DNA from 2 places in the Janthinobacterium sp. GMG2 genome. Region 1 is predicted to be linked to the other one. Evidence: predicted binding sites of a transcription regulator. Region 1 holds the regulator's gene; the other holds the start of a gene.
What was found. Region 1 encodes HrcA, which represses chaperone genes, less so after heat shock. Its sites were predicted from a motif close to TTAGCACTCNNNNNNNNNGAGTGCTAA; they were not measured.

Region 1 (15,521 bases):
CGGGCCGTGTCGGCTCCGTACTGCTCGATCTGCGCTTGCGGGTCGATACCGTTGTTCTTCGACTTCGACATTTTTTCCGTGCCGCCGATTTCCACCGGCTGGCCATCGGCCACCAGGACGGCGCTTTGCGGGCGGCCCTTGTCATCGAGCGACAAGCGCACGTCGTCCGGGTTGAACCAGGTGGTCTTGCCCGCCGCGTCCTTGCGGAAGTAGGTTTCGTTGAGCACCATGCCCTGCGTCAGCAGGTTGACGAATGGCTCGTCGAACTTGACCAGGCCGAAGTCGCGCATGATCTTGGTCCAGAAGCGCGCGTACAGCAAGTGCATGACGGCGTGTTCGATGCCGCCGATGTACTGGTCCATCGGCATCCAGTAATCGTTGCGCGCGTCGACCATGGCGTCGTTCGAGCCTGGCGAGGTATAGCGCATGTAGTACCACGACGAATCGACGAAGGTATCCATGGTGTCCGTCTCGCGGCGCGCCGGCTTGCCGCACTGCGGGCAGTCGCACTGCAAAAAGGCTTCATATTTGTTCAGCGGATTGCCCGTGCCGTCCGGCACGCAGTCTTCCGGCAGCACTACCGGCAAGTCTTTTTCCGGCACCGGTACCACGCCGCAATCGGCGCAATGGATCATCGGGATCGGCGTGCCCCAGTAGCGCTGGCGCGAAATGCCCCAGTCGCGCAGGCGGAACGTGGTTTTCTTTTCGCCCAGGCCCAGTTCGGCCAGGTCGGCCGCCACCGCATCGACGGCGGAAGCGAAATGCAAGCCGTCGTATTTGCCGGAAGCGACGCAGACGCCGTCCTTGCTGCCATACGATTCCTGCCAGGCGTCCGTCGAAAATTCCTGGCCCTTGACTTCGATCACTTGCTTGATTGGCAGATTGTATTTCTTGGCAAAGCCGAAATCGCGCTCGTCGTGCGCCGGCACGCCCATCACGGCGCCATCGCCGTAGGTGATCAGGACGTAGTTGCCGACCCAGACTTCCACTTGCGCGCCCGTCAACGGATGGGTGACGAACAGGCCGGTCGGCATGCCCTTCTTCTCCATCGTTGCCATGTCCGCTTCGATCACGGAACCGAGCTTGCATTCGGCGTTGAAGGCCGCCAGCGCAGGATTGCTTTGCGCGGCGTGGATGGCCAGCGGGTGCTCGGCGGCCACGGCGCAGAAGGTCACGCCCATGACGGTGTCAGGACGCGTGGTAAACACATACAGCTTGCCGTCGCCGATCAGAGCGCCTTCGGCATCCGCGATTGTGTGCGGGAAGGCGAAACGCACGCCCGTCGACTTGCCGATCCAGTTGGTCTGCATGATGCGCACGCGCTCGGGCCAGCCCGGCAACTTGTCGTCCACATAGGCCAGCAATTCTTCCGCGTAATCGGTGATGCGCGCGTAGTACATGGGGATTTCGCGCTTTTCGATCAGCGCGCCCGAACGCCAGCCCTTGCCATCGACCACTTGTTCGTTGGCCAGCACGGTCTGGTCGATCGGGTCCCAGTTCACGGTACCGGTCTTCTTGTAGATGATGCCTTTTTCCAGCATCTTGAGGAACATCCACTGGTTCCATTTGTAGTATTCAGGCTTGCAGGCGGTCATTTCGCGCGACCAGTCGATGGCCAGGCCCATCGATTCCATCTGCTGCTTCATGTGGGCAATGTTCGAGTACGTCCATTGCGCGGGCGGCACGTTGTTGGCCATGGCCGCGTTTTCCGCCGGCATGCCGAACGCATCCCAGCCCATCGGCATGAGCACGTTGTAGCCGTTCATGCGCAGGTAGCGGTACATCACATCATTGATCGTATAGTTGCGCACGTGACCCATGTGCAGCTTGCCCGAAGGGTAAGGCAGCATCGAGCAGGCAAAATACTTGCCTTTCGGGAAACGCGGGTCGTGTTCGACGGCTTTATAGGCGTCGATCGCCTTCCAGTGCGATTGGGCGGCTTGTTCGACGTCGGCGGGACTATATTTATCTTGCATGATGTGCGGCCAATAGTGGATATGAACCGAGCATTATACTGGTTGTCGCCGCTCGATAGCGCGGCGCGCTGGCGGCCCGGGCGCGCATATTTTGGCCGGCGCACAATTATGCTGTGTAAGATATACGCAATCTTGTTCTTTGCATCAAAGCCGGCCATGATCGTCTACCAGGAATATCCGCCCATCCCCGCCCTGCGGCCCTGGCTGGAGTGCGTCTGGACGTGCCGCGTGCAGACGGGCGCCACGCCCTTCACGCACCAGGTCTTGCCCGACAATTGCATCGACATCCTGTGCCAGGACCAGCAGGACGCCAGCTTTGCCGTCGGCATGATGACGGCGCCCATTGCCGTCGTCAGCCAGGGCCTCGTGCAAACGGTGGCGGCCCGCTTCAAACCGGGCGCGGCGGCACGCTTCTTCCAGCTGCCCTTGTGTGAACTCAACGATGGCCGCACGGGATTGCAGCAGCTGTGGGGCCGCGAGCTGGCGGCGCGCCTCGGTGACGCGCTATGGAGCGAGCCTTTGAGCAACGTGCAACGAGTTTCCATTTTGCAAGAATATCTGCTGCTGCGCTTGCGCACCGCGCCGCCACGGCGCCAGGCTGGCGCGGCCGACCACGCGATCGCGGCCATCGAGGCGGCATCGGGTCAGGTGCGCGTGGATGGCCTGGCGCGGCAACTGGGCGTGTCGCGCCAGCACCTGGCGCTGCAATTTCGCCAGCAAGTGGGCATCAGCCCGAAGCTGTTTGCCCGCATCTGCCGCTTTCGCGCGGCCAGCCAGGGCATGCGAAGTCTGGCGGGCCAGCAGGACTGGGCGCAAGTGGCCTTGCAATATGGCTATTTCGACCAGTCGCACCTGATCCACGACTTCCAGGATTTCGCCCGCAGTTCGCCCGAGGCGTGGCTGGCGGGTCGGCGCACTTGAATACCTTCCATTTTTACAATCACACGCCGCGCGCCGGTGGCATGATGACCGTATTCTTCATTCATCAGGAGTAGCACATGATCAAAGGTTTACGCACCGTCACCTATCCCGTCCCCGACCTGGACAAGGCCAAGGCCTGGTACAGCCAGGTATTCGGCACGGCGCCATATTTCGACCAGCCCTTCTATGTCGGCTTCAATATCGGCGGCTTCGAGCTGGGCTTGCTGCCGGACGGCCAGCCGGGCACGCAGGGCAGCGTGACGTACTGGGGCGTGGACGGCATCGAGGCAGAGGTCGAACGCATCGTTGCGCTGGGCGGCACCCTGCACCACCCGCTCACGGACGTGGGCGACGGCATCCGCACGGTGGAATTGCTCGACCCGTTCGGCAACCAGATCGGCCTGATCGACAATCCCCATTTCGATACCGCCAAGGTCGCCTAGGCCGCCTCGTCCTGCAACCATTGCCGGAACTGCTGCAAAGCCAGTTTTTCATGCGCCGCCTCGGGCGTGATCAGGTAATACGCGCGCTGGCCGCGCAGTGGGCGCTCGCATGCGATGCGCAATTCGCCGCGCGCCAGTTCCGCTTCGACCAGCATACGCGGCAGCAAGACCACGCCCTGCCCCTGCACGGCCGCCATGGCCAGCATGGAAAACAGCTCATAGCGGGCGCCGTAGCGCGCCAGTTCCCCATCGACCTGCATGGCGTCAAACCACTGGCGCCAGGCGCCCGGGCGCGTACTTTGCTGCAACAAGGTCAATTCCAATAAATCCTGCGGCTGCCAGTCGCTGCGCGCGGCCAACAGGCGGGGGCTGGCGACGGGCACGATTTCTTCATGCATGAGCAAGGTGGCGCGCGTGCCGGGCCAGCGCGCCAGTTGCTCGGGCGTGCCCGCGTACAGGGCGCCGTCGTATTCCGTATCGGCAAACATGAACGGTTTCGTGTAGGCGTCGATATGCACGACGATGTCCTGGTGCAAGCCCGCCAGTGAAGCCAGCCGCGGCATCAGCCAGCGCGTGGCAAACGTGGGGACCGAAGCCAGCTGCAAGGCCCCGCCACCGCCCTGGCGCGCCATGGTGTCGAGCGTGTCGCGCTCGAGGCCATCGAGACGCGCCGCGATCTGCCGCGCATACGCGGCGCCGGCGCTGGTCAGCAGCACGCCATGGCGCGTGCGCTGGAACAGTTGCACGCCGAGAAAGCTTTCCAGGGATGAAATCTGGCGAGACACGGCACTTTGCGTCAGCGACAGTTCGCGCGCCGCATGCGTGTAGCTCTGGTGCCGCGCAGCCGCCTCGAAGCAGTTCAGGGCTTGCAGCATGGGAATTTTGCGTGACATGGGGAGTATCCGGCCGGTGAAAGGCTCCTAGTATGCCGCAAGATATGCGCCACACGCATGTCTGGGTGCGAAAAAATCGTTTGCGCAAGGCTAGGCAAAAACCTACCATGAGCCATATTCAATCTTGCGCCGGTCACCGGCGCTCACCTGCGAGGCCTGTGATGAGCAAAACCGTATTCGACTGGAATTCCCCCCTGCTGCTGGAAGAACAACTGACGGGCGATGAACGCGCCGTGCTGGAAGCGGCCCGCGACTATTGCCAGGGCAGCCTGGTGCCACGCGTACTCGAATCGTTCCGCCATGGCCGCACGGATGCGGCCATCTTCCGCGAAATGGGCGAGCTGGGCTTGCTGGGCACCACCATTCCCGAAGAATACGGCGGCGCCGGCCTGAACTATGTTTGCTACGGCCTGGCCGCACGCGAAGTCGAGCGCGTCGATTCGGGCTACCGTTCGATGATGAGCGTGCAATCGTCCTTGGTGATGGTGCCGATCAACGCCTTCGGCAACGAAGAAACCAAACAGAAATACCTGCCGAAACTGGCGACGGGCGAATACATCGGCTGCTTCGGCCTGACGGAACCGAACCACGGCTCCGACCCTGGCAGCATGGTCACGCGCGCCCGTAAAGTGCCGGGCGGCTACAGCCTGTCGGGCGCAAAGATGTGGATCACCAACAGCCCGATCGCCGACGTGTTCGTCGTCTGGGCCAAGGACGATGAAGGCGCGATCCGCGGCTTCGTGCTGGAAAAAGGCTGGAAAGGCTTGTCGGCGCCGGAAATCCACGGCAAGGTCGGCTTGCGCACCAGCATCACCGGTGAAATCGTCATGGATGAAGTATTTTGCCCTGAAGAAAACGCCTTCCCCGACGTGCGCGGCCTGAAAGGCCCGTTCACTTGCCTGAACAGCGCCCGCTACGGCATTGCCTGGGGCGCGCTGGGTGCGGCCGAAGACTGCTACCTGAAAGCACGCCAGTACACGATGGACCGCCAGCAATTCGGCCGCCCATTGGCCGCGAACCAGCTGGTGCAAAAGAAACTGGCCGACATGCTGACGGAAATCACCATGGGCTTGCAAGGCTGCTTGCGCCTGGGCCGCATGAAGGATGAAGGCTCGCCCGCCGTGGAAATCACCTCGATCATGAAACGCAACAGCTGCGGCAAGGCGCTCGATATTGCCAGAGTGGCGCGCGACATGATGGGTGGCAACGGCATTTCCGACGAGTTCGGCGTCATCCGCCACCTGGTCAACCTGGAAGTGGTCAACACCTATGAAGGCACGCACGACGTGCACGCGCTGATCATCGGCCGCGCCATCACCGGCATCGCCGCCTTCAACTAATGGACGCCTTGGCTTCCACCTTGCGGCCCGCGCCGCTGACCGGCTTGCGCGTGCTCGACCTGTCGCGCGTGCTCGCCGGCCCGTGGGCCGGGCAAATGCTGGCCGACCTGGGCGCCGACGTCGTCAAGGTGGAACAGCCTGGCCGCGGCGACGACACGCGCTCCTGGGGCCCGCCGTATCTGAAAGACGAGGATGGCCGCGACACGGCCGAGGCCGCCTATTTCCAGTGCGCCAACCGCAACAAGCGCTCCCTGTGCATCGACCTGGCCGCGCTAGAAGGGCAAGCGCTGGTGCGCAAGCTGGCTGCCGAATCGGACGTGCTGCTGGAAAATTTCAAGCTGGACGGTTTGAAGCAATATGGCCTCGATGCGGCCAGCTTGCTGGCACTCAACCCGCGTCTCGTCTACTGCTCCATCACGGGCTTCGGCCAGGATGGGCCGTACGCGGCGCGCGCCGGCTATGACTTCCTGATCCAGGGCATGGGCGGCTTGATGAGCATCACGGGCGTGCCTGATGGCCAGCCGGGCGCCGGGCCGCAAAAAGTGGGCGTGGCGCAGACGGACATCCTGACGGGCCTGTACGCCACCATCGCCGTGCAGGCGGCGCTGGCCGAACGGGAACGCTCGGGCCTGGGCCAGCATATCGACCTGGCCTTGCTCGACGTGCAGGTGGCGGCGCTGGGCAACCAGGCGGCCAATTACCTGTGCGGCGGCAAAGTGCCGCAGCGCATGGGCAATGCGCACCCGAACATCGTGCCTTACCAGGACTTTCCCACGGCCGATGGCGACATGATTCTGGCGATCGGCAACGATGGGCAGTTTTCGCGCTTTTGCGCCGTCGCCGGCCACCCGGAATGGGCGCAGGATGAACGCTTCGCCACCAATCCGCAGCGTGTGGCGCACCGGGCGATATTGATCCCCTTGATGCGCCAGACCACGGTCATGCGCACGACGGCCGAGTGGATCAGCGCGTTCGAGGCGCAAGCCGTGCCCTGCGGTCCCGTCAACCGCATCGACCAGGTCTTTGCCGACCCGCAAGTGGTGGCGCGTGGCTTGAAAGTGGAGATGCCGCACCCGACGGCGGGCACGGTGGCGCTGGTGGCCAATCCCGTGCGCCTGTCTCAGTCTCCGGTGCAATACCGTTTGCCGCCGCCGTTGCTGGGGCAGCATACGCAGGAAGTGCTGCAACAGTGGCTGGGATTGGACAGTGCGGAAATTGACGGCTTGCGTGAGCGCAAGGTGGTGTAAAGATTGATTGGAAGAACGTAGGTCGGATTAGCGCTTGCGCGTAATCCGACACCGCACCCAGCGCCAACAATGTTGTCGGATTACGGCCCGCAGGGCCTAATCCGACCTACGATTCTATTTACTTGAGTACCAGCTTCAACGCCGGCTTTTCGCCGTAATCGTCGTAGCGCTCATTGATGCCGGCGATACAGAACGTGATTTCTTCCAGTAAATCAGGCACTTGCGCCTTCATGGTCTCCGCATCCTGCACAACAATCTCGAGCACTTCGTTCGGCTTCAAACGGAATTGCGTCATGTTTTCGTCATCGCGCAAATAGCTGAGGCAATCGACCCAGGCATCCATGCTGTTGCCGTAGAACTCGGGGAAACCGAAGGCTTGCACGCATTGCGCGTGAAAGCTCGCTTCGTCGCTGATGTCTTTTCCATTCAGGATGGCAGTGGCCATGGTGCTCCTCAGCTCTTCAGCGACAGCACATCCTGCATGTCGAACAGGCCGGTCGGCTTGTCGGCCAGGAAACGCGCGGCGCGCAGGGCGCCGTGGGCGTAGGTGACGCGGCTGCTCGACTTGTGGCTGATCTCGATGCGCTCGCCGATGCCGGCAAACAGCACCGTATGGTCGCCGACGATATCGCCGCCGCGGATGGTGGCAAAGCCGATGGTCGACGGATCGCGTTCGCCCGTCACGCCTTCGCGGCCGTAGACGGCGCATTCCTTCAGGTCGCGGCCCAGGGCGCCGGCCACCACTTCACCCATTTGCAGGGCGGTGCCCGATGGCGCATCGACCTTGTGGCGGTGATGCGCTTCGATGATTTCAATGTCATAACCTTCGGACAGGCTTTTCGCGGCCAGTTCCAGCAGCTTCATGGTGACGTTTACGCCCACGCTCATGTTCGGTGCGAACATGATGGCCGTCTTTTCGGCGGCGGCGGCAATGGCGGCCTTGCCAGCGTCATCGAAACCGGTGGTGCCGATGATCATCTTGATGCCGTGCTCGGCGCAATACGCCAGGTGCTGCAAAGTGCCTTCAGGGCGCGTGAAGTCGATCAGGTAATCGGCGCCGGCCAGGCCGGTGGCCAGGTCGGACTCGATCAGCACGCCGGCAGGCTTGCCGAGGAAAGCGGCGGCATCCTGGCCGACGGACGGTGAGCCGGCGCGGTCGAGCGCGCCAGCGAGCACGGCGTCGGGCGCGTTGCTGACCGCTTCGATCAGGATATGGCCCATGCGGCCGCTGGCGCCAGCGATGGCGATTTTCAGTTCAGTCATTTTATTCTCTTACAACAGCTTATTTGATGGGTTCGGCAGCAGGTGCAGGTGCCGGCTCGGCGGCAGGCGCCGTTGCGGGTGCAGGGGCAACTTCAGGCTTGCTCACAGGAATAGCGGGGGCGGCATCGGCCGGCACCGGCACGGCGCTTGGCGCCACGGGCGATGGCACGACGGCGGCAGGCACGTCGGCCTTGGCGACCTTGGCGAATGGCGACGGACCGGCGATACGGTCGATGTATTCTTTCTCCGTCGGCAAGTTGCCGCCTTCGAAACGTTCCACTTTGCCATCCTTGCCGAAGTACACAACCACGCGGCTGCTGGTGGTTTCGCCACTGCCCCGGGCCAGGCGGAATGGGTAATCCCAGCGGTCGGCATGGAAGATATCGGTCAGCAGCGAGGTGCCGAGGACGAAACGCACCTGGTCGCGCGTCATGCCCACTTTCAACTGGGCCAGCATCTCTTCGGAGACAAAGTTGCCTTGTTGAATGTCAGGACGATAGGGCGAGAAAAACCACATGAATTTTTGCAGCGGCGTAATAGTGGTCGTTTGTGCGCCCTGTTCGGGGACCAGTTCCTTGCCTTCTTTTTGAGCAGCTGCCGGCTTTTCGCCAAGGATGCCACGGCTGGCGCAGCCGGACATGGCCAGCGCGACACAGACCATGCCTGCCACGACTGGTGCTCGGAATGAAATACGGTGCCAGAGAGATGGCAATACAGCCGGTGTTACGCGCATAAATGACCTCAATTTGATGAACAAAACGCCAGGAGTGGCCGGCCTGCCAAAAAATGCATATTTTGGCACTCCCCGCTAAAACGCTATATGATAAAGCACCTGACCCACATACGAGCAACAAACATGAGTAACAATCCTAGTGATCTCAAGGCAAGCGGCCTGAAAGCCACCCTGCCACGGCTGAAGATACTCGATATCTTCCAGAGTAGCCCGGTACGCCACCTGACGGCGGAAGACGTCTACAAGATTCTGCTGGCCGATAATATGGATGTCGGCCTGGCAACTGTCTACCGCGTCCTGACCCAATTCGAACAGGCAGGCTTGCTCAACCGCAACCATTTTGAAACCGGCAAGGCGATTTTCGAACTCAACGAAGGCTCCCACCACGACCACCTGGTGTGCCTCGACTGTGGCCGGGTCGAAGAATTCTTCGACGAAGAAATCGAAATCCGCCAGCAAAAAGTGGCCGAAGAGCGCGGCTTCAAGATCGCCGAACACGCGCTGGCCATCTACGGCAACTGCACCAAGACGGCTTGCCCGCACAAAACCGCCTGATTCGTTCCGGCCGCTCCCATGGAGCGGCTGGCGCATCAGGCAGTACGATCAATGATGGCTGAGCGCGCTTGACAGCAACTTGGCCGTGATATCGACAATCGGGATGACGCGCTCGTAAGCCATGCGCGTCGGTCCGATCACTCCCAGCGTTCCCACGATCTTGCCGTTGACTTCATACGGCGCCGTCACCACGCTCATTTCATCCATCGGCACCAGGTTCGATTCGCCGCCGATGAAAATCTGCACGCCCGTCGCCTTGCTCGACACGTCGAGCAGCTGCATCAAGCCCGTTTTTTGCTCGAACATATCGAACATCTGGCGCAGCGAATGCATATTCGATGACAGATCGCTCACGCTGAGCAAGTTGCGCTCGCCGGAAATCACCATGTCGTCGCTATGGTCGGCCATCGCCTCGCTGCCAGCCTCCACGGCCGCCTGCATCAGGCTGCCCATGTCGTCGCGCAACTGGCGCAGCTCGCCCTGCAGGCGCACGCGCACGGCGTCGAATGACAGGCCGCCATAGTTCTGGTTGATGTAGTTGGCCGATTGCACCAGTTGCGCCGGCGTATAGTCGGCCTCCGTCAGCAATAAACGGTTCTGCACGTCGCCGCCGGGCGCGACGATGACGAGCAGGATGCGTTTTTCGGACAGGCGCAGAAATTCGATTTGCTGGAACACGGATTCGCGGCGCGGGCTGAGCACGACGCCGGCAAACTGCGACAGCGACGACAGCATCTGCGCCGCGTTGGCGATGGTTTTTTGCGGCTGCGGCGTCTGCAGGCGCATGCGCGACTCCACCAGATGCTCGTCCAGATGCCGGACAGTCAGCAAGGTGTCGACAAAGATGCGGTAGCCACGCGGCGTGGGGATGCGTCCGGCCGAGGTATGCGGACTGGACACATAACCGAGCTCTTCCAGGTCAGCCATGATGTTGCGGATCGTGGCTGGCGACAGGTCGAGGCCGGAAATTTTCGACAAGGCGCGCGAACCGACCGGCAGGCCGTCGGCGATATATCGCTCGACCAGGGCTTTCAGCAGTGTTTGGGCACGTGTATCGAGTTGCATGGTGTTTTATTTAAGCAAGTATTTTATTAAGCAAGCGGCAACGAAAGCGGCCGAACGTGCATCAACAGCGCCTATTATGCACGTTCGTCCGCCCGGCGGCGATCAATCTTCCAGTTGCCCCTGCAGCCACAGCAGCAATTCATCAAAGTTGGCGCAGATGGCGTCGGGCTGCACGCCGGCGGCCAGGTGGGCGTCGCCACCCTTGCGGTTCATCCACACGGCACGCATGCCCGCCCCTTGCGCCCCCGTCACATCGAAATACAGATCGTCGCCGGCATACACGGCTTCATGGGGCGCCACGCCCAGCGCGGCGCAACCGGCCAGGAAGATGCTGGCGTCGGGCTTGGCCACACCGAAATCGCTGGCGGCGATCGATACCTTGAAATGCTGCGCCAGGCCGATAATTTCAAGGTCCGCATTGCCATTCGAAATGGAGCCGACCAGCATGCGCTGGCCCATCCAGGCCAGGCCAGGCAACACATCGTCATACGGCTGGACGCGATGGCGCGCCGCCAGGAACTGCGCGATGGCGCCATCGACGAGGGCCGGATCCTCGCCGGCGGCCTCGAAGGCGGTCAGCAAGCCCGCGCGGCGCAACTCGATCAGGTTGCCATGAAAATGCGGTTGTTCATTGAGCATGGCTAGCCGGTGCTGGCGCAGCACCTCGATGGAAAACTGCTGCGCCACCTTGGGCGCATGCGTGGCCAGCCAGTCGTGCAGCAGGGTTTCGGCGGCGGCAATCACGGGCGCGATGGGCCACAGAGTATCGTCGAGGTCGAACAGGATGGCCTTGGGCGGCACGGCAGGTTTTACAGGAGCAAGGGACATGGGATTCACGGTGGATGCCGCGCCACAGTGCGCAGCCTGCATCTATTGTCGCACCGATCGCTGCCACCGGCATGGCTGCGCCCCCGTGAAATGGGGCCGGGCCAGCGCTTCCCGGCGAAAAATTGTTACAGGGTGATACAAGGCAAGATCATTCAGCTTGCCAGATAGACTAAAATAGGCGCCATTCCAATGCGGCGCCAGCGTCCGCGTTGCGCTACCCAACCTAATTCGTTTTGGAGAATGTATGAAAAATTTGTACCTGCGCTCGATGCTGGCGGCGGCTTGCGCCGTCACATTGGCAGCCTGCGGCGGCAGCGGCGGCAACCTGTATCTGAGTGGCCAAGTGTCCAATCTGGCAAAAGACGGCCTGATTCTCCTCAATGACGGCGAACGCTTGCCGGTCTCCGCAGGCCAGACCTCGTTTGTTTTCACCAAGCTGGTCAACACCGATGACCGCTACGACATCAGCATCGCACAACAGCCCAAAGGCGCCGTGTGCACGATTACCAATAGCGCAGGCAAGGCATCGAGCTATACCGTGACCACTGCCCTGGTGACTTGCACGACCAATACCTACCCGCTGAGCGGCACGATCACGGGCCTGACCGCCGACGGCTTGACCTTGGCCATTGGCAACGCCAGCACCAGCCCGCTGAAAGGCAGCACGAGCTATACATTCCCGGCTGTCAATGACGGCATCGCCTACAATATTTCCATAGCGACGTATCCAGCGGGCCAGACGTGCAGTTTCGTGGGCTCTGCCAGCGCCAACGGCCGCGATGTCGTCGGGACCATGGGCTCAGCCGCCACGACCGGCGCCACACTGAACTGCACGGCGCAGTAAGCCACGCGATTCGTCACCACTATATTGGATTGGAGAAATACATGAAGTTATCCTGCCTGCGCCCACTCGCCGCGCTGCTGTTGACCCTGGGACTGGCTGCTTGCGGCGGCAAGGCCTCGTATGATGTCAGTGGCACCATCAGCAACTTGAACACCGACGGCCTGGTCCTGGCCAACGGCGGCGTCCCCCTCCCGGTCAAAGCCGGCCAGACCTCGTTTACCTTTGCCAAGCGCATCGACTATGGCACCGACTACAACATCACCGTGCAGACCCAGCCAGCCCACATGACTTGCGCCATCAGTGGCGGGACCGGTTCGGCCGGTCATTACCTGAGCATCCAGGCAGCGGTCGTGTGCACGCAAAATAGCTACACGGTTGGCGGCACGGTGACTGGCCTGACAGCCGACGGCCTGGTCTTGATCAACGGCAATGCGCAAACCACGGTGGCCAAGGGCAGCACGACCTTCACCCTGGCATCGCGTGTTGCCGATGGCGACAAGTATGGCATCAGCGTATTTACCCAGCCAACCGGCTTGAAATGCAGCGTGGCGCCCAACACTGGCGTCGGCGTGATGGGCGAAGCGAACGTGACCACCGTGCAGATCGCCTGCAATCCGGGCTAACGCAGTAACGCTGGCAGCCGCGACGCAGCTGCCAGGAAGAGATATCACTGAAATATATAGTTGATATTCGAAAGATAAATTGGAGTTATATGTGGCGATGCAGCATAATGCATCTGTCTCCTCCAACTCTTCCAAGAATTGGATTTAGCCCGCTTTTACCAGCGGGCTTTTTTTTGCCCAAAATTCCTCAAGCGGGTTTATTCAAGTCCGGCTGCAGCATCTGCACGATGCTGGAGAAATCCTGCTGCGCATAACCGGCTTGCGCATGCATCTGGTACAACTGGCGCACCAGCCCGCCCAACGGCGTGGGCGCGTTTGCCGACAGGGCCGACTGCTGCGCCAGGCCCAGGTCTTTCAGCATCAGCGCCGTGCCGAAGCCGCCCGTGTAATTGCGCGACGCGGGCGTGCCATCCATGACACCGGGCCACGGGTTGTACACTTCCAGGGTCCAGTTGCGCCCCGAGCTCTTGGCCATGATGTCGGACAACACTTTCGGATCGAGGCCATGCGCCACGCCCAGGTTCAGCGCTTCGGCCGTGCCTGCCATCAAGATCCCCAGCAGCATGTTGTTGCAAATCTTCGCTACCTGGCCCGCACCTGCCTCGCCCGCATGGAAGATGTTCTTGCCCATCTTTTCCAGCAATGGACGCGCCTGCTGCAAGGCCGCTTCGCTGCCGCCGACGATGAACGTCAGGGTGCCGGCCGCCGCGCCCGCCGTGCCGCCCGAGACGGGCGCATCGATCATGGCAAAGCCGCGCTCGCTGGCCGCCTGCGCCACTTGCCGTGCCACGTCGGCCGCGATGGTGCTGCAATCGATGAACAGGGCACCGGGCTTGGCCGAATCGAGCACGCCGCCGGCCGCCAGGTACAGCTCCTGCACGTGCTTGTTGGCTGGCAGCATGGTGATGATGGCGTCGGCCGTCTGTACGGCCGCGCTGGCGGAAGCAGCCGCCGTGGCGCCCGCTTCAACGAGGGATGCGACGGCTGCTGGCGCCAGGTCGAAGACGGACACGTGGAAGCCGGCGGCCACCAGGTTGCGGGCCATCGGCGCGCCCATGTTGCCCAGGCCGATGAAAGCGATATGTTGCATGTATGTCTCCTGTAGCGCCTAAAAAAGCCCATGGCGTTGTTGCCTTGCCTCTTCGTACTAGTCGTACTGCCTTCGGCAAGGCGCCTAGCCCTGAGCATTTTTATGCACTACTTAAATGTTTAAATGGGTAAATCGGCCAATGGATGCTGTGTCCACGGCGCGGCAAAATATTCGTCCAGATGCGTTGCGCTGACGTCGGCCAGGCTGGCCGGCTGCCACTGTGGCGCGTTGTCCTTGTCGATCAGCAAGGCGCGCACGCCTTCGCTGAAATCCGCATGGGCGCAGCATTGCACGGCCACGATCAGTTCCAGCTGGAACACTTGCGCCAAACTCATGTGGCGTGTGCGGTCGCGCATGGCCCAGACCAAAGCGGCGGAACTGGGCGCGCCCTTGGCCAGCGAGTGGGCCGCCTTTTGCAGCCAGGCCGAATCGCCGTCATACGCGGCAATGGCGGCCACCACTTCGGGCAAGGTGGGCGCTTGCGTCAGTGCCGCGATGGCGTCGAAGTTGGCGCGCACTTCGGAGATGGGCAGCATGGAGGCTGGCGCCGAGAAACCGCGCAGCAAGCGGCCCAGCTGCTCGCCGTTCGCCTGCGGGCTGGCTTGCCATTGCGCCAGCGCCAGCGAGTCGAGCACCATGGCGCGCTCTTCCTGGCGCAGGAAATAGTCGCCGAGCCCTGTGAACAGGGCGTCGGCCGCGTTCATCGGCGCGCCCGTCAAGCCCAGGAACAGGCCGCTGCGCCCCGGCATGCGGCCCAGGAACCAGCTGCCGCCCACGTCCGGGAACAGGCCGATCGTGATTTCCGGCATGGCGATGCGCGTGCTTTCCGTTACGACACGGTGGCTGGCGCCCGCCATCAGGCCCAGGCCGCCACCCATGACGATGCCGCCGCCCCACACCAGCAGCGGTTTCACGTACGTATGGATGCGGTGGTCGAGCCGGTATTCCTCGGCAAAGAAGGCCAGCGCCTGCGGGTTCGGCACGATACCTGGCTGCTCGGCAACGGCCGAGCGCAGGCTGCGTACGTCGCCTCCCGCGCAAAAGGCCTTGTCGGTCGACGAGTGCAGCACCACGCAGGCGATGGCGTCGTCACTGGCCCAGCGCACGAGGGCGCCATCGATGGCGCGTATCATGTCCAGGGTCAGGGCATGCAGCGACTTCGGTGCATCGAGGGTGATGACGCCAAGCTTCATGCCGCCGGGACAGTCGCGCTCCTCGATCTTCACCGTATCAATCAGGGTGCTTTCAGCCAAGATTTCAGCCATTGCGCCACTCCGCCGGACGTTTTTCCAGGAACGCTTGCACGCCCTCTTTCTGGTCTTGCGTATCGAACAGGCCCAGGAACAGGGTGCGTTCGTCGGGCAAGGAGTTGACCAATGGATGGCTGCGCGCGCCCTGGATCAGGGTCTTGCACGCCGTCACGCTGCTGGGGCTTTGGCGCGCCACCTTGGCGGCCAGGGCCAGCGCCGTGGCGGCAGCCTTGCCGGTTGGCACGACTTCTTCGACGAGGCCGATGGCCAGGGCCTTGGCCGCATCGACCCGCTCGCCGCATAAAATCATGCGCTTGGCCCAGCCTTCGCCCACCAGCCATGGCAAATGCTGCGTGCCGCCCGCGCACGGCAGCAGGCCGACGGATGCTTCCGGCAAGGCCATCTGCGCGTGCTCCTCGGCGATGCGGATGTCGCAGGCCAGCGCGCATT
Region 2 (15,521 bases), on a different contig from region 1:
CAGCACGTATTGCCAGCGCAGCGCATTGCCGGCCACTTCGCCGACGGCTTCCCCGATCACGTCGGGCGCCGTGCCGATGAAGCGCCCGGGCGCCGTCTTGCGCAAGGTCCACACGCGCCGTTGTTTGCTGCCGTCGGAATACGTGAAATCCTCGTCCAGGGTGCCAATCTCGCCCGTCCAGCTGGCCCGCATCACGACGGTGAAGCGCTTGACCACCTTGCCGGCGCGGTCCTGGAAGATGCCGTGGGCGTCCAGCGTGCCGTTGAAGTACTGCTGCAAGTCCAGCTTGGGTGTTTCCTGCGCGTAGGTGGCAGGCGTGGGCGGCGTGGAACAGGCGGCCAGCGCCAGCAGCAAGGCGGCTGCCGTCATGCCGCGCCGGCAACATTTCATCAGATACATGGTCGATACTCCCCGGTTTCACTATATATATGTTGTAGAGGCGCGCGCCACAGCAGCAGCGCGGCCAGCAGTTTCAGGGCGCAGGGCAGCAAGGCATAGGCGGCGGACAGGGCCGGCAAGCCGCCGCCGCTGTTGCCAGGCACATAGCCGAGCCAGGCCAGCAGGGGCAAGGCGATGCCGGCCGCCAGCGCCAGGCTCATCTGTACGCCCCAGTTCCACCAGCCGAAATACGCGGCTTCGTGCCGCCCGGCATGGCCAGCCGCGCCGATCAGTCCTGCCAACAGGGCCGGAGGCAAGGCCAGGTCGGCGCCCAGCGCCAGGCCCGACAGCAGGCAGATCGTGGCAAAACCCCAGGCGGCGCCCGCGCCCAGGCCATACGCCCAGACAAACACGCAAGCTGCCAGCAGCATGGCGCCGCCCCAGGCGCGCGCCTCGCCAAAGCGCCGCGCCAGGGCTACCCACGCGGGCATCGAGGCTGCCGCCGCGCAAAAGTAGACGATCAAAAACGGTCCGGCGTAATGGCCGAGGCGCAAGTAGTCGGTGGCAAAGAACAGGAACAGAGTGGCGGGGATGGCGGCCGCCACGCCATTGACGAGCAAAACGGCAAACAGCCAGCGAAACGCGCGCTGGCGAAACGGCAGCTTCCAGCCATTGCCGGAAACCGCTTCTGCGGCACTGCGCAAGGCGGGGCGCGGTGCACGCGCCAGCAGCAGCGCGCCCGCCGCCAGCAGGCAGACAGCAAAGGCCAGCGACAAGCCGTCATAGCCGAACAAGGAAGTGAGCCCCGCCGCCAGGATCACACCGAACAAGCCGCAGCCTTCGCGCACGGCCGTCACCCGCGCCCGCTGCGCGCGCAGCTGGCTCAGGGCCGCACCCCAGCTCTGGTGCGCGATGCCGGCCAGGCCATAGGCGGTGTAGACGAGCAGCAAGGCAGCCAGGAACCAGGCCAGGGTGGCCGTTTCCCGCATGGCCGGTGGATGGAACAGGGCGCCAAAGCCCAGCAGCAGCAAGGGCAAGGAGGCGCCGACATATACGGCATAGCTGCGCCCGCCACGCGCCATCCAGGCACCCAAGGCCGGATCGATGAAGGCGGCGGCGATGCGGGCCGCCAGCAGCACGGCGCCGATCTGCGCCAAATCCAGGCTGCTGCGCTGCGCATAAAACGGCGCGACATATATATAGATGGGCAGCGCCAGCATGGCCAGCGGCAAGCCGAACATGCCATAACTGAACAAGGCTGGCAAGCTCAAGGCGCTGCCCACGGCATTCATGGCAGCGGGGCCGCACTCTGCAGCAAGGCCGCACGCAGCTTCGGCGCTGTCGTCGACGGCGACAGCCAGATGGCAAAGAATGCGCGCGCGAAGTCGCCGTCGCTCACATCGGCCAGCACCTTGCCGTCGAGGTAAAAGCGTACGCCGGGCGCGATGCCGGCCCGGTAGACGCCCGCGATGCGCTGGTCTTCCTTAACGTCAGGGAAGATGCGCTGCATGGTGGATAGCCACGCCAGGCGTTGCGCTTCCGTGCCCACGCCCAACTTTTGCATCTGTTCATGACTGGCTTCGGCGATCTTCTTGCCGTCGAGCGCACGCGCATAGCGCAATTCCAGCACAAACGGCGCCGTTTCGGACGCCGCGCCCTGGTAGCCTTGCGGGCCCACCCACAGTTGCGCCCGATAAATACGCATGCCGAACCACGTGTATTCGCCCTCGCCCGCCAGCCGGGCTTCGGGCACGTCGGCAGCGATAAAGGCCGGCGGCGCAGCCGCGGCACCCAACACGGTCAATGACAGCACAATAGTGGCAAGCAGGCGGCGCATGGTCAGTCCTTGATCAGGGTAAATTGCATCACATCCGTGTTGTGCGCCTGGAAGGCGGCCTCGCAATACGCGAGGTAAAACTCCCAGGTCAGCAGGAAACGGCCATCGAAACCCTGCTTTTCCAGCGCCGTGCGCTGGACCAGGAAGCTGGCGCGCCACTGGCGCAAGGTTTCCGCGTAATCGAGGCCGAAGCTGAAGGCGTCTTCCACGCGCAAACCCTGCGCCTCGGCGGCGCGGCGAAACTCGGCCGGCGACGGCAGCATGCCGCCCGGGAAAATGTACTGTTGAATAAAATCCGTGCTCTTGCTGTAGCGCTCGAACAAGTCGTCGGCAATGACGATGGTCTGGATGCAGGCGCGTCCGCCCTGCTTCAGGTTGCGCGCCACGCACTCGAAATAGCCGGGCCAGTAGCTTTGCCCCACGGCTTCGAACATCTCGATCGAGGCGATGGCGTCGTACTGGCCGGCGCTGTCGCGGTAGTCGCACAGTTGCAAATCAGCCTGCTGCGCCAGCCCCGCGTCCTGCAGGCGCTGGCGCGCATAGGCAAGTTGCTCCGTAGATAGAGTCAAACCCGTCACGTGGGCGCCGTAGCTGCGCGCCGCCGTTTCCGCAAAGCCGCCCCAGCCGCAGCCGATTTCCAGCACCCTGGCGCCCGGCCGCAGTTGCAGCTGGTCGGCGATGCGTCGGTATTTGGCCCCTTGCGCCTGCTCGAGGCTGGCGCCTTCGCTGAACAGCGCGCTCGAATACGTCATCGACGGATCCAGCCACAACTGATAAAAGGCGTTGCCGATGTCGTAATGGGCGTGGATATTCTTCTTGCTGCCGGCCCGCGAATTGCGGTTGAGCAAGTGCCGCAGCTTGTAGACGAGGTTGCCCCACCAGTTGCCATAGATCAGCGATTCGATCTGCGCGCGGTTGCGTATCATCAGCTCGATCAAGCCCGGCAAATTGTCCGTGCGCCAGTCGCCGGCAATAAACGTTTCCGCAAAGCCGATGTCGCCCGAACGCAACACGGCCGAGCACAAACGCCAGTTGTGCAAGTCCAGGGTGACGGGATGGCTGCCGTCGCCGTACAGCAAGATGCTGCCGTCGGGCGTGCGCAGCCGCAAAGCACCGTATTGCAGTTTTTCCAGCAAGCGCAAGATCACGCGCCCGGAGGCGGGCACGTCCAGGTGCGTGTGATCGGCCGTGTGGTCGGGACGGACGCAGGCGCGCGCCTGCAGGCCGGTCGGCAGGGAATCGGAGCTCATCGGGACACCTTTTCTTGTGGTGGAAGGGGTTTGCTGAAAAACGGCACGCGGCGCAGCCACAGGCGCAAGGCTTGCCAATGGATGCGCGCCATCACGCCTAACGTCATCAACGGATAGCGCAGCAGGGCCCAGGCGATGGCGCCATCGCGCAGCGGCTGCGCCGTGCCGGACAAGCTCGTCTGCAGCAGCGGACCGTCGAGGTCGTCGTAATCGACCCGGGCCAGGTGGCGCTCGCTGCCCTGCTCGCCGTTGCGCAAAAAATGGAAACGATAATTTCCCTCCACCTTGCAAAACGGCGATACGTGGAAAATTTTATTGGCGCGCAACTCGCTGCCATACGCGATGGCGCCGCCCTGCTCAAGCAGGTACAGGTGGCGCTCTCCGAAGGTATTGCGCACGTCGCAGACCACGGCGCGCAGCGCGCCGTCCGGGCGGTGGCAAAACCAGAAGCTGACGGGGTTGAAGACATAGCCGAACATGCGCGGCATGGTTTGCAGCCAGATTTCACCGCCCGCATCCGTCACGCCATGCTCACGCAGCAAACCGTCGATCCAGTCCAGCAGCGGCGTCGCGCCATCGCCGTGGTCGCTGTCGCGGAAGGACAGCACATTGGCGCCGTTGCGCGACATCAGCCGCGCAGGAAAATCGCGCGCCCCCATGCTGCGCAAGGGCAGGCGCAGATAAAACATGCCGTAAGCAAAAGCATGCGCGCGTGGGCGCAGCCGCGCATGGCGCACCTGTCCCAGGCACAGCTGGGGCTGCGGCGCCACGGGCGGCGATGGATCACGCGGCATGGCCGAGCTCCGCCGCCGCCATGCCATTGAGTATTTGCGCCACGGCCAGGCCCGACTTCAAGCCATCCTCGTGGAAACCATAGCCCGTCCAGGCGCCCGCGAACCACGTATGCTGCGCGCCCTGGAAACCGGCCAGGCGCGCCTGGGCGGCAATAGCCGCGCCATCGAACACGGGGTGGGCATACGAAAATTCGTCGATGATGCTCGCCGGAGCGGGCTCGTCGAGCGGGTTAAGCGACACGATAACGGGCGTGGTAAAGGGCAAGGGTTGCAGCTGGTTCAGCAAATAATGCACGCACACTTGCGGCGCATCGCCGTGCGCGGCCGGCCTGCCCTGGTAATTCCAGGCCGACCATGCCTTGCGGCGCTGCGGCAGGCAGGACGCATCCGTATGCAGCACAGCTCGATTCGGCTGGTAACGCACGGCTTCGAGCACGGAGCGCTCATCGTCGCGGATATCTCCCAGCAGGGCCAGCGACTGGTCGCTGTGGCAAGCGAGCACGACATGATCGACATGCTCGACGCCGGCGGCCGTATGCAGCTCGACCATGCGCGCGCCACCGTGCGGCTGGCGGCGCACGGCCAGCACGGGGCAAGCGAGGCGCTGCTGCGGGATGCCGGCCAGCAGTTTTTCCACGTACACGCGCGATCCGCCCCGCACCGTGCGCCATTGCGGACGGTCACTCACTTGCAGCAAGCCATGGTTGTGGCAGAAACGGATGAACGTGGCCAAGGGAAAAGCCAGCATCTGGCGCGCCGGGCACGACCAGATGCAGGCGGCCATCGGCAGCAGATACCAGTGGCGGAACTCGTCGCCATAGTTGTGCAGGTCAAGGTATTCGCCCAGCGACATGGCCGGCGCCGGCACGCTGGCCGTGGCCAGGGCGCTGGCCTGGCGGTTGAAGCGCACAATGTCGCGCAGCATGCGCAAAAAGGCGGGGCGCAGCAGATTGCTGCGCTGGGTAAACACGGTATCGAGATTGGCGCCCGCCCATTCCAGCACGCGCGCATCGGATGCCGTGCCCAGCGGCATTTTGACGGAAAACGACATATCGCTGTCGGCCGCCTCGACACCGAGTTCGTCAAACAGCTGCACCAGGTTCGGGTAGGTGGCGTGGTTAAACACGAGAAAACCCGTGTCGACGCCATGCGTGACGCCATCGAGCGTGACGTCCACCGTATGGCTGTGGCCGCCAAAATAGTCGCCCGCCTCGTACAAGGTGACGTCCTGGCCCGCTTGCGCCAGGCGATAGGCACACGACAATCCTGCGATTCCTGCTCCGACGACGGCAATTTTCATGAGTGCACCTGTGTTAAGTTTGTCCTGGACAAATAAGCCTCATGGATAATCGATGAAATATTGATTTATGTCAATGAGCGCTCTCAGCCGTTCAGAAACTTATACGTCGGCAATTTTCAATCGGATTCAGCTATTTGGTCCGGGGCGGCGGAAGGCGTAAAATGCACTCCACGTTCTTTTGGCATGCGAGCAAGCCCCCTGGTATGGATACTGACCTGCAACCTACTTCCGCCTTCAGCATCAGCGATGTCGAGCGCGATACCGGGCTGGCCAAGGAAACCTTGCGTGTGTGGGAGCGCCGCTACGCCTTTCCCCAGCCCCAGCGCGACGCCTTTGGCGAACGCAGCTATCCGGCCGAGCAAGTGCAGAAGTTGCGCATGGTTAAGCGCCTGCTGGACCTCGGATTTCGTCCGGGAAAAATCATGCAACACAGCACCGTGCAACTGCAGCAGCTGGCCAGCGCCGGCAGTGCGGCGCCGTCAACGCCCGCACCCCAGCTCGAACACTACCTGTCGCTGTGCCGTGGCCACCAGATGGCGGAACTGGGCGACGCCCTGCGCCAGGCGCTGGCCGTGCTGGGCTTGAAAGCGTTCACCATCGACGTCATCGCCCCCCTCACGGGCATGGTGGGCGAAGCGTGGGCTTGCGGCGACCTAGCCGTATATGAAGAGCATCTGTATAGCGAAACCTTGCAAACGGTGATGCGCCACGCCATCTTTTCCTTGCCGCAAGCAAGCAGCCCGTCCACGCGCACGCCGCGCATCGTCCTCAGCACCTTGCCGCAGGAGCGCCATGGCCTGGGGCTGCTGATGGCCGAGGCGCTGTGCGCGGCGGCCGGCGCCCATTGCATGTCGCTGGGCGTGGAAACGCCGCTGACGGACATCGTCGCGGCCGCCCGCGCGCAGCGGGCCGACATCGTCGCGCTGTCGTTTTCCAGCGCCAGCAAGCAACGGCAGACGCGCGACAGCCTGCAGCAGCTGCATGCAAGCTTGCCGCCAGAGATGGAATTGTGGGCCGGCGGACGTAGTCCCGTGCTGTACAAGCAGCCGCCACCGTTTTTGCATGTGCTGGACTTGCGGCAAGTCGACGAAAGCATCGCCGACTGGCGCCGCCGCCATCAGGCGCTCGCCCTGCAAACCCACTGAACCGGCTGGAAAGCGCGGCAACTGCGGCGATCTCCGTGGATAGCCGCACAATGTTGCCAATCGAACAGTAAAGCATGAAGGGCCGGGCGCGCTCTGGTAGAATAGCCGGATCAACAGTGTCCGGCGCCGCCGGGCCTTAGGTCAGCACCCGCCACCACACATCCATGTTTAGTTTCTTCAAGAAAAAACCCATCGCTCCCGAGGCTGCGCCAGCCGAGCCCCTCGTCCTTCCCGCCGCCACGCCGCCTGCCGCGCCAGCAGCAGCCCCGTCCGCTGCACCGCTGAGCGGCGCGCCGGCCGAGCTCGTGCCCGTGATCGTGGCCGCCGAATCCGAGAAAAAATCGTGGATGACGCGCCTGAAGGCCGGCCTGTCGAAAACCTCGAACACCTTGTCCGTGCTGTTCGTCGGCGCAAAGATCGACGACGCCCTGTACGAAGAGCTGGAAGCGGCGCTGCTGATGTCCGACGCGGGCATCGACGCCACGGAATTCCTGCTGACGGAATTGAAGAAAAAGGTCAAGGAAGACAAGCTGCTCGACGCCGCCGCCGTCAAGGCCGCGCTGAAAGTGCTGCTGATCGAGCTGCTCTCGCCACTGGAAAAGCGCTTCGAGCTGGGCCGTCACAAGCCGCTCGTGATGATGATTTCCGGCGTGAATGGCGCCGGCAAGACCACCACCATCGGCAAGCTGGCCAAGCACATGCAGTCGAACAACCAGTCCGTGCTGCTGGCTGCGGGCGACACCTTCCGCGCCGCCGCGCGCGAACAGCTGATGGTCTGGGGCGAGCGCAATAACGTCACCGTGATTTCGCAGGAATCGGGCGACCCGGCCGCCGTGGCCTACGACTCCGTGCAATCGGCGAAGGCGCGCGGCATCGACGTGGTGATGGTCGACACGGCAGGCCGCTTGCCGACGCAGTTGCACCTGATGGAAGAATTGAAGAAAATCAAGCGCGTGATCGGCAAGGGCATGGATGGCGCGCCGCATGAAACCCTGCTCGTCATCGACGGCAACACAGGCCAGAACGCCCTCACGCAAGTGAAGGCGTTCGACGATGCCCTGCAGTTAAGCGGCCTGGTGATCACCAAGCTGGACGGCACCGCCAAGGGCGGCGTGCTGGCGGCGATTGCCCGCGTGCGTCCCGTGCCCGTGTATTTCATCGGCATCGGTGAGAAAATTGAAGACTTGCAGCCGTTCGTGGCTGCCGAATTTGTCGAAGCGCTGCTCGGATAAGCCTACCTACATGATTGAATTTCAGCACGTCTCCAAGCAATACTCCCCCGATGCCGTGGCGCTCAGCGACATTTCGCTCAGTATTGCCAAGGGCGAGCTGGTGTTTCTGGCCGGCCCGTCCGGCGCCGGCAAATCCACTTTGCTGAAAATGATCGCCGCCATGGAACGCCCCACGTCGGGCAAGCTGATCGTCAATGGCCAGGACATGGCAAAGATCAAGCCGGCCGGCGTGCCGTTTTTGCGCCGTAACATGGGCCTGATCTTCCAGCAGCAAAAGTTATTGAACGACCGCTCCATCTTGGCCAACGTCATGCTGCCACTGCTCGTCGTGGGCGCCCACAAGGCGGCCGCCGAGCAGCGCGCGCGCGCCGCGCTCGACAAGGTGGGCTTGCTGGACCGCGCCATGGCGCGGCCGCTGTCGCTGTCGGGCGGCGAGCAGCAGCGCGTGTCGATCGCGCGCGCCATCGTCAACCGGCCGCAGATCATCCTGGCCGACGAACCGACGGCCAACCTGGACCGCGCCAGCGCCAACAAGGTGCTCGACGCCCTGAAAGCCTTCCACTCGGTGGGCGTGACCTGCCTCATTTCCAGCCATGACGAACAGATGCTCGACGCCGCCGCCCGCGTGATCCACCTGAAAAACGGCCAGCTGGTCGCCATCGACAAGGCCACGCAAGCGCCCGTCTTCGCTCCGCCCGATCCCGATTTTGCACCGCCCCCCGGCCTGGACGACGCGCAGGGAGAACAGCCATGAGAGGCTGGTTCCGTCAACACCGCTTCGCGCTGGGCTCGGCGCTGATTCACTTGCGCAAGTCGCCGGGCGGCTTTCTGTTGAACGTCGTCGTCGTCGCCATTGCCCTGTCGCTGCCGTTCGCCGGCTTGACCATGCTCGACAATGTGCGCCCGATGTCGGAACAGATGTCGGTCGACCCGGAAATCAGCGTCTTCCTGAAGATTGACACGCCGCGCGAGCAAGCAGTGGCCCTGGCCAGCGCCATGCGCAAGATCGTGGGCGAGCAAAAGGCAAAGATCGTCTTCATCCCGCGCGAACAGGCGCTCGATACCCTGAAAAACAAGAATGGCCTGGCCGATGTGCTGAGCACCTTGGGCGACAATCCCTTGCCCGACAGCTATGTGCTGAAACTCGACGCCTTCAGCAGCGCCAGTGAAGCGCAGGACGTCGATGCCGTCGCGGAACAGCTGCGCCACTTGCCTGGCGTGGAATCGGCGCAGGTCGATTCGGCCTGGGTCAAGCGCCTGGCGGCCCTGCTGGGCGTGCTGCGCCTGGTGCTGCTGCTGCTGGCCATCACCCTAGGCGTGGCCGTGATCGCTGTGGTCTTCAATACCATCCGCCTACAAGTGATGCAGCAGCGCGATGAAATCAGCATCTCGAAACTGATCGGCGCGACGGACACCTTCATCCATCGCCCCTTCTATTACACGGGCGCCCTGCTGGGCCTGTGCGCCGGCGCGCTGGCCCTGGGCGCCGTGGCGCTGGCCTTGCAACCGCTGAATACCGCGATTGCCGAGTTTGCCCGCCTGTATGCGTCCGAATTCCAACTGGTGCCGCTGGCGCCGCTGCCGATGGCGGGCTTGCTGGCCGTCAGCGCCGGCCTGGGCCTGATCGGCGCCTTCCTCTGCGTGCAGCGCCACCTGGCGCGCCTGAACTGACCATCCCTCCCATGGCGGCGCTCCTGGCGCCGCCATGCGCGTCACCCTCCCCCGTCTGCTGTTATCTTGATATTTAGCAAGTATTCTTAAGGCTCGCTTCAGCCAGAGGCCGTAGACTAGCTACGTGGTCAAATCGCTGTTCAGAGATATATATCAAGCATTAATCCGCCATAGTATTTAGGCTATCAGGACGATTAAATGTGCTGATTGGCACTCTCAGGCAGAGAGTGCTAATATAGGGACATACCAAAGGCAGTAGCGCCATGGACGCCAGATGAAGATGGTGCCGCGCTCTGCAAAGTGCAAGACCGGATACGCAAAAACGAACAGACAACAGGACCACGTCGCGTGACGTGGCCAACTGGAACAAAGCAAGACTACGAGGGAGAAAACATGACTATGATGTCCGCAACGTCCGCATTGGTTCCGACCAAAAGTAATGCGCTGGGCCTCGGTTTCACTGGCAATCTGGGCAATATCGACGCCTATATTTCGGCCGTGAACCGCCTGCCCATGTTGACCCACGACGAAGAAATTTCGCTGGCGAAACGCCTGCGCGAAAAAAATGACCTGGCCGCCGCGCAAGAGCTGGTGCTGTCGCACCTGCGCCTGGTGGTCTCGATTGCCCGCGGCTATCTGGGCTATGGCTTGCCGCATGCCGACCTGATTCAGGAAGGCAATATCGGCTTGATGAAAGCCGTGAAACGTTTCGATCCGGACCAGGGCGTGCGCCTGGTGTCGTACGCCATGCATTGGGTGAAAGCCGAGATGCATGAGTACATCCTGAAAAACTGGCGCCTGGTCAAGGTCGCGACGACGAAGGCACAGCGCAAGCTGTTCTTCAACCTGCGCAGCCACAAGACGGGCCTGGACGCGATGACGCCGAAGCAGATCGATGCGCTGGCCAAGCTGCTCGACGTGAAGCGCGAAGAAGTGATCGAGATGGAAACGCGCTTGAGCGGCCGCGACATTGCACTGGAATCGCCGACCGACGATGAAGACGACAAGTTTTCGCCGATCGCCTACCTGTCGTCGGAGCAAAGCGAGCCGACCAAGGTGCTGGAAGCGGAACAAGTGACGCGTTTGCAATCGGAAGGCCTGGAAACGGCCTTGAGCAAGCTCGACGCCCGTTCGCGCCGCATCATCGAAGCGCGCTGGCTGGCCAACGACGACGGCTCGGGTGCCACCCTGCACGCGCTGGCAGAAGAGTTCGGCGTATCGGCCGAACGCATCCGCCAGATCGAAGTGGCGGCGCTGAAAAAAATGAAGGGCGCCTTGGCCGCCTGGGTGTAATCGCAAGCAATGCCGCAATGCAAAAGGCGCCGCAAGGCGCCTTTTAGTTTTACAAGTTGATGTTTATCAACAGATAAACATGGCAGCCCATTAAGCTGCGGCCAAGCCCTTGACGAGGACTTCGGCGACCAATTCATTCAGATCCGCGCCGCGCTCCTTGGCCAGGGTCTGCAATTGCAAGACCAGATCGCTGTTCAGCTTGACGGCGAATGGCACCAGGCCCAGGGCCTGGTCGCGCTTGCGCTGCTCGCGGCGGTCGACGACCACCGCTTCCTTACCGAATGCACCGGCGCCGGGAACATTCATCTTTCCCATCAGTTTCTTGGCATCGCTTTTGGCCAGGTCGGTTTTTTTCATGGTTGTTTCCTGATTTTCAAAACAGCCATTTTACGCAGTAATCGGCGCGCCGCGTGGCTGGCGCGTGAATTCATCGGCAGCACGCCAATAGTGCGCCAGAAAAATATCATTTTGTTACTATCATTTTATCCCACGCGTGCACAGGCACGCCCGGGACGCTCTACCTGAAAGGAAAAACATGCATTCTCTGACCCGCTCTTGCCGCACCATGCTGCTTCCCCTGTTCTTCGCCTGCCTGGCCGTGCTGGCCGGCTGCGGCGCGGCCGGCAGCGCCGGCGACGCGGAAAACACGCCGCGCAGCGTCACCCACGTGCTGTCGCCGGGCGAACAGGTCGCCATCACGGCCACCGATACCCTGAAACTCGAGCGCGTCAACGACAGCCGCTGCCGCAAAGGCGCCGTGTGCGTATGGAAAGGCTACGTCAGCTACAGTTTCAGCTTGCTCAACAGCGCGGGCGCCACGGACATCGTCCTGTCCGATTCCATGCCCGGCGCTTCCAGTTCCGTCACCGTCAACCACCTGACGTTTACCTTGCTCGACGTCGACCCGGCCACGCCGCCCGCACTTAACACAGCCGAGCCCAACTACCGGGTCAAGGTCAAGATCACGCAGGGCGCCCTGCCCCGCTAAGCGCTAGGCATCGTGGCGCTGGCGGCTGTCGGTCGGCGCCTGTTGCCGCTCCAGCATGCCGTAATCGCGCACGACGGCGGCGATGCGCAGCCGGTAATCGTCAAATACGCCCTGCCGGCCAGCCGCTTGCGCCGCGCGGTGCGCTTCCAGCTGCCGCCACTGCGCCAACGCCGCCTCGTCGCGAAAGAAAGACAGCGACAGCAATTTTCCTGGATCGCTCAAGCTGCTGAAGCGCTCGATGGAAATGAAACCATCGACTTCGTCAAGCAAGGGCCGCAGCGCAGCGGCCAGATCCAGATACTGCTGGCGCCCTTCTGCACTGGGCCACACTTCAAAAATCACGGCGATCATGCGCCCGTTCCTTGCGTAAACACGGGGATGCGGGCGTTCAGCGACGCTTGATAACGCCACGCCAGCGCCATGTCTTCCAGCCTGTCGGCCCACGCCTGCAAACAAGCTGCGGCGATGGCGTGCGCGATGGACTGGCCCGGGCAGACGTGGCGGCCATGGCCAAAGCCCGACTCCGCATGGCCGGCGCTGGCCAGCACGACGACGATCATCTGACCGGCCGGCACGCGCACGCCATCGCATTCCACAACGTCCGCCGTGTAGCGGCGCGTGTTGTGGATCGAGGGATCATGGCGGCTGACTTCGCGCAGCATGGCCGGCCACCGCTCAGGCGATGCGCACAGTTGCGGCAGCAACTCCGGCTGCGCGTGCAAGGCAACGATGGCATTGCCCAGCAAGCCGGCCGTGGCGTCGCACGTCTGCGACAACAAGCCCACGAGGTTGGCCAGCAAGCCTCTCCCCATGGCATCGGTCTCTGTCGCGATACTGGCCAGCAGGCTGCCCGGCCTCGCGTTGCCCTCGCGCAGCAAGTGGCCAAAACCTTGCAGCAAGGCGTCGGCCGCTTCCTGCGCGCCAGCCAGTTGTTCACCATTGCTCAGCGGCGACAGGCAAGCGACAAAAGCGCGCGTCCATTCGGCCAGCGCCGGCCATTGCGCTGGCGCAAAGCCCAGCAATTGGGCCATCGCGAACAGGGGCAGTTGAAAAATCGCTTCGTTGAGCTGGGCGGCGCTGGCGGGCACGCGGTCGCCTGCCATGCGCGATGTCTGTACTTGCAGGCGAAGCAGGTCCACCTGGCCCAGCGCACGCGCCAGCACCTGTTTCGGCACGACATGCCGTTCGCCATCATTCATGCGTACCAGTTCCGCAAAAATCGCGCCGCACGGCGTGCCTGCCAGATTCTGCGGCACGGCCAAGCCCGGCGGGCGCACGCGGCAAGCGGGATGCTCGAGCACGGCCTGCACGCCGGCCGCGCCCGTCGCCAGCCAGCAATCGAGTGCCGCATCGAAACGCAGCGGCGGGCCGTCCGCCAGGCGGCGATAGTAGTCATACGGCGCCGCATGGGTGACGGCGGAAAAAGGGTCGGCGGGGGCGGCGAGATGCATGCGCATTCCATTGCAGTGAAGTGGGGATACGAGTATGCTGGCCCTTCCACCACTACACTTCGCCAGCGAACGAATCATGGATGACAAACTTCCCTCGGCCGACATGGGCCTGGCGCAACTGGCCGGCGCCATCGCCGAACCGGCCCGCGCGCGCATGCTGTGCAGCCTGCTCGATGGCCATGCGCGCACGGCCACGGAATTGGCCACGCTGGCCGAAGTGGGCGCCTCGACGGCTAGCGCCCATCTGAGCCGCTTGCGCGACGATGGTTTGCTGTCCATGGTGGCGCAGGGCAAGCACCGCTACTACCGCCTGGCCAGCGCGGAAGTGGGCCAAGCCCTCGAAGCGCTGCTGGTGGTGGCCGGCGTGCCGGCAACGCCATTTACCCCCTCCACCCCGGACCGCCTGCGCCATGCGCGCACCTGTTACGACCACATGGCCGGCACCGTCGCCGTCGCCCTGCACGACCAGTTGCACGCGCAGGGCTGGCTACTCGACGACGGCGGAGAATATCGTCTGTCGGAAGCGGGCGCGGCCGGCATGGCGGCCCTGGGCATCGACGTGCCGCAATTGCAGCGCCAGCGCCGCCGCTTCGCCTGTGCCTGCCTGGACTGGAGCGAACGGCGCGCCCACCTGGGCGGCGCGCTGGGAGCCGCACTGCTGCAACTGGCCCTGCGCCAGCGCTGGGCCGAGCGCGAACTCGACAGCCGCGCCCTGCGCATCACGCCGGCCGGCGAGCGGAGCCTGCTGGCCGCCTTCGGCGCTTGCTGAGGGACACACGATGATCGCGTTCCAGGACCTGGCAAAACAATACGGCAGCTTCGAAGCCGTCAAGCCGCTGACCTTGCAAGTGGGCAAAGGAGAAGTCTTCGGTTTCCTGGGCCCGAACGGGGCGGGAAAGACCACCACCATCCGCATGCTGATGGGCATCCTCGTGCCCAGCAGCGGGCGCGTACTGGTCGATGGTCTCGATTGCCACCGCGACGGCGCCGCCGTCAAGCGCAAGGTGGGCTATTTGCCCGACAATCCCATCTTTTACGACTATTTGCGGGGCCGTGAAATCCTGCAATTCGTCGCCGAAATGCATGGTTTTTCGCGCACGGAAGCGGCCGCCCGCGCCGCACGCCTGCTCACGGAATTCGGGCTCGATGAAGCGAGCGAGGATTTCGCCGTCAATTACTCGCTGGGCATGAAGAAAAAACTGGGCCTGGCGTGCGCGCTGATCCACGACCCGGCCGTGCTGATCCTCGACGAACCGATCAACGGCCTCGACCCGCGTGCCTCGCGCGACGTGCAGGAACGCTTGCTGCGCATCGCCGCGGCCGGCACCACGATCTTCGTTTCCACGCATTTGCTCGATATGGCGCAAAAACTGTGCAGCCGCGTTGCCATCATCCACCGGGGCGCCCTGGTCGCCACGGGCAGCCTCGACGATATCCGCCAGCAGTTGTCCAGCGACGGCAGCCTGGAAGACATCTTCTTGCAACTGACCGATGAAACGTCGACGGCATGACACCGGCGCCACCCACAGCCTGGCGCGCCGTCTGGCTGCTGACCCGCTTGCGCCTGCAGCGCCTGCTCAACGTCAGCGGCCGGGGCTTGGCGTTCAATCGGGGGGGCAAGAGCCGGCCCGCCACGCCAGGCAAGAAACGGGGACGCTGGCTGCTGGGCGCGCTGCTGCTCTTGCCCATGCTGTTTTCCTCCGGCAATATCGCCCGCCACAACCTGCTGAACATGCATTGCCTGCTCGACCAGGTGGCCGTTTGCCAGGCCAAGGGCAGCATGAACGCGGGCGAGCGCGTGCTGGCGCCCGTCATCGCCCACTTGATCGAGCAACCCTTCAGTACGGCGCTGGCGGGCGCCCTGACCCTGCAATTGGCCCTGCTGTGGCTGGTCAGCGTTCTGCTGCCGCTGGGCATGGGAGAACTGTCGAAGCCGGACTGGGACCTGGAATGGCTGGTCACCCTGCCCGTCGAGAAAAGCAATTTGCTGTGGGCGCGCGTGCTCGAACGCACGCTGGTCAACCCGCTCGGCCTGCTGGTGCTGTGGCCCTGCACCACCATGATCGCCTGGTATTCGGGCCAAGGCTGGTTTTCGCCGCTGTCGGGTCTCCTTGCCTGCCTGCTCCTGCTGGCCCTGGCGGCCATGCTGCGTACCCTGGTCGACACGGGCTTGCGCCTATCA

Region 2: a site for HrcA is predicted at 9,815-9,841, ahead of rpoH (RNA polymerase sigma factor RpoH). Genes of this name have one in related genera too.

What each region holds. Positions count from the first base shown of each region.
Region 1 is NZ_JAXAWA010000001.1:126,950-142,470, reverse strand. Features, by position in the region: gene leuS (leucine--tRNA ligase) at 1-1,976, opposite strand, end outside; gene SKZ59_RS00620 (helix-turn-helix domain-containing protein) at 2,109-2,897, shown strand; gene SKZ59_RS00615 (VOC family protein) at 2,975-3,340, shown strand; gene SKZ59_RS00610 (LysR substrate-binding domain-containing protein) at 3,337-4,233, opposite strand; gene SKZ59_RS00605 (acyl-CoA dehydrogenase) at 4,395-5,573, shown strand; gene SKZ59_RS00600 (CaiB/BaiF CoA-transferase family protein) at 5,573-6,820, shown strand; gene SKZ59_RS00595 (barstar family protein) at 6,939-7,265, opposite strand; gene dapB (4-hydroxy-tetrahydrodipicolinate reductase) at 7,274-8,083, opposite strand; gene SKZ59_RS00585 (outer membrane protein assembly factor BamE) at 8,103-8,744, opposite strand; gene fur (ferric iron uptake transcriptional regulator) at 8,940-9,371, shown strand; gene hrcA (heat-inducible transcriptional repressor HrcA) at 9,420-10,436, opposite strand; gene SKZ59_RS00570 (HAD family hydrolase) at 10,539-11,264, opposite strand; gene SKZ59_RS00565 (hypothetical protein) at 11,509-12,108, shown strand; gene SKZ59_RS00560 (hypothetical protein) at 12,150-12,731, shown strand; gene mmsB (3-hydroxyisobutyrate dehydrogenase) at 12,919-13,821, opposite strand; gene SKZ59_RS00550 (enoyl-CoA hydratase/isomerase family protein) at 13,941-15,086, opposite strand; gene SKZ59_RS00545 (enoyl-CoA hydratase) at 15,079-15,521, opposite strand, start outside.
Region 2 is NZ_JAXAWA010000009.1:65,484-81,004, forward strand. Features, by position in the region: gene SKZ59_RS25800 (DUF3833 domain-containing protein) at 1-399, opposite strand, end outside; gene SKZ59_RS25805 (MFS transporter) at 390-1,670, opposite strand; gene SKZ59_RS25810 (chalcone isomerase family protein) at 1,667-2,215, opposite strand; gene SKZ59_RS25815 (cyclopropane-fatty-acyl-phospholipid synthase family protein) at 2,218-3,465, opposite strand; gene SKZ59_RS25820 (DUF1365 domain-containing protein) at 3,462-4,259, opposite strand; gene SKZ59_RS25825 (NAD(P)/FAD-dependent oxidoreductase) at 4,249-5,559, opposite strand; gene SKZ59_RS25830 (MerR family transcriptional regulator) at 5,763-6,704, shown strand; gene ftsY (signal recognition particle-docking protein FtsY) at 6,869-7,936, shown strand; gene SKZ59_RS25840 (cell division ATP-binding protein FtsE) at 7,947-8,690, shown strand; gene ftsX (permease-like cell division protein FtsX) at 8,687-9,607, shown strand; gene rpoH (RNA polymerase sigma factor RpoH) at 10,007-10,900, shown strand; gene SKZ59_RS25855 (hypothetical protein) at 10,991-11,257, opposite strand; gene SKZ59_RS25860 (hypothetical protein) at 11,436-11,888, shown strand; gene SKZ59_RS25865 (antibiotic biosynthesis monooxygenase) at 11,892-12,239, opposite strand; gene SKZ59_RS25870 (cytochrome P450) at 12,236-13,339, opposite strand; gene SKZ59_RS25875 (metalloregulator ArsR/SmtB family transcription factor) at 13,416-14,108, shown strand; gene SKZ59_RS25880 (ABC transporter ATP-binding protein) at 14,119-14,850, shown strand; gene SKZ59_RS25885 (type II CAAX endopeptidase family protein) at 14,847-15,521, shown strand, end outside.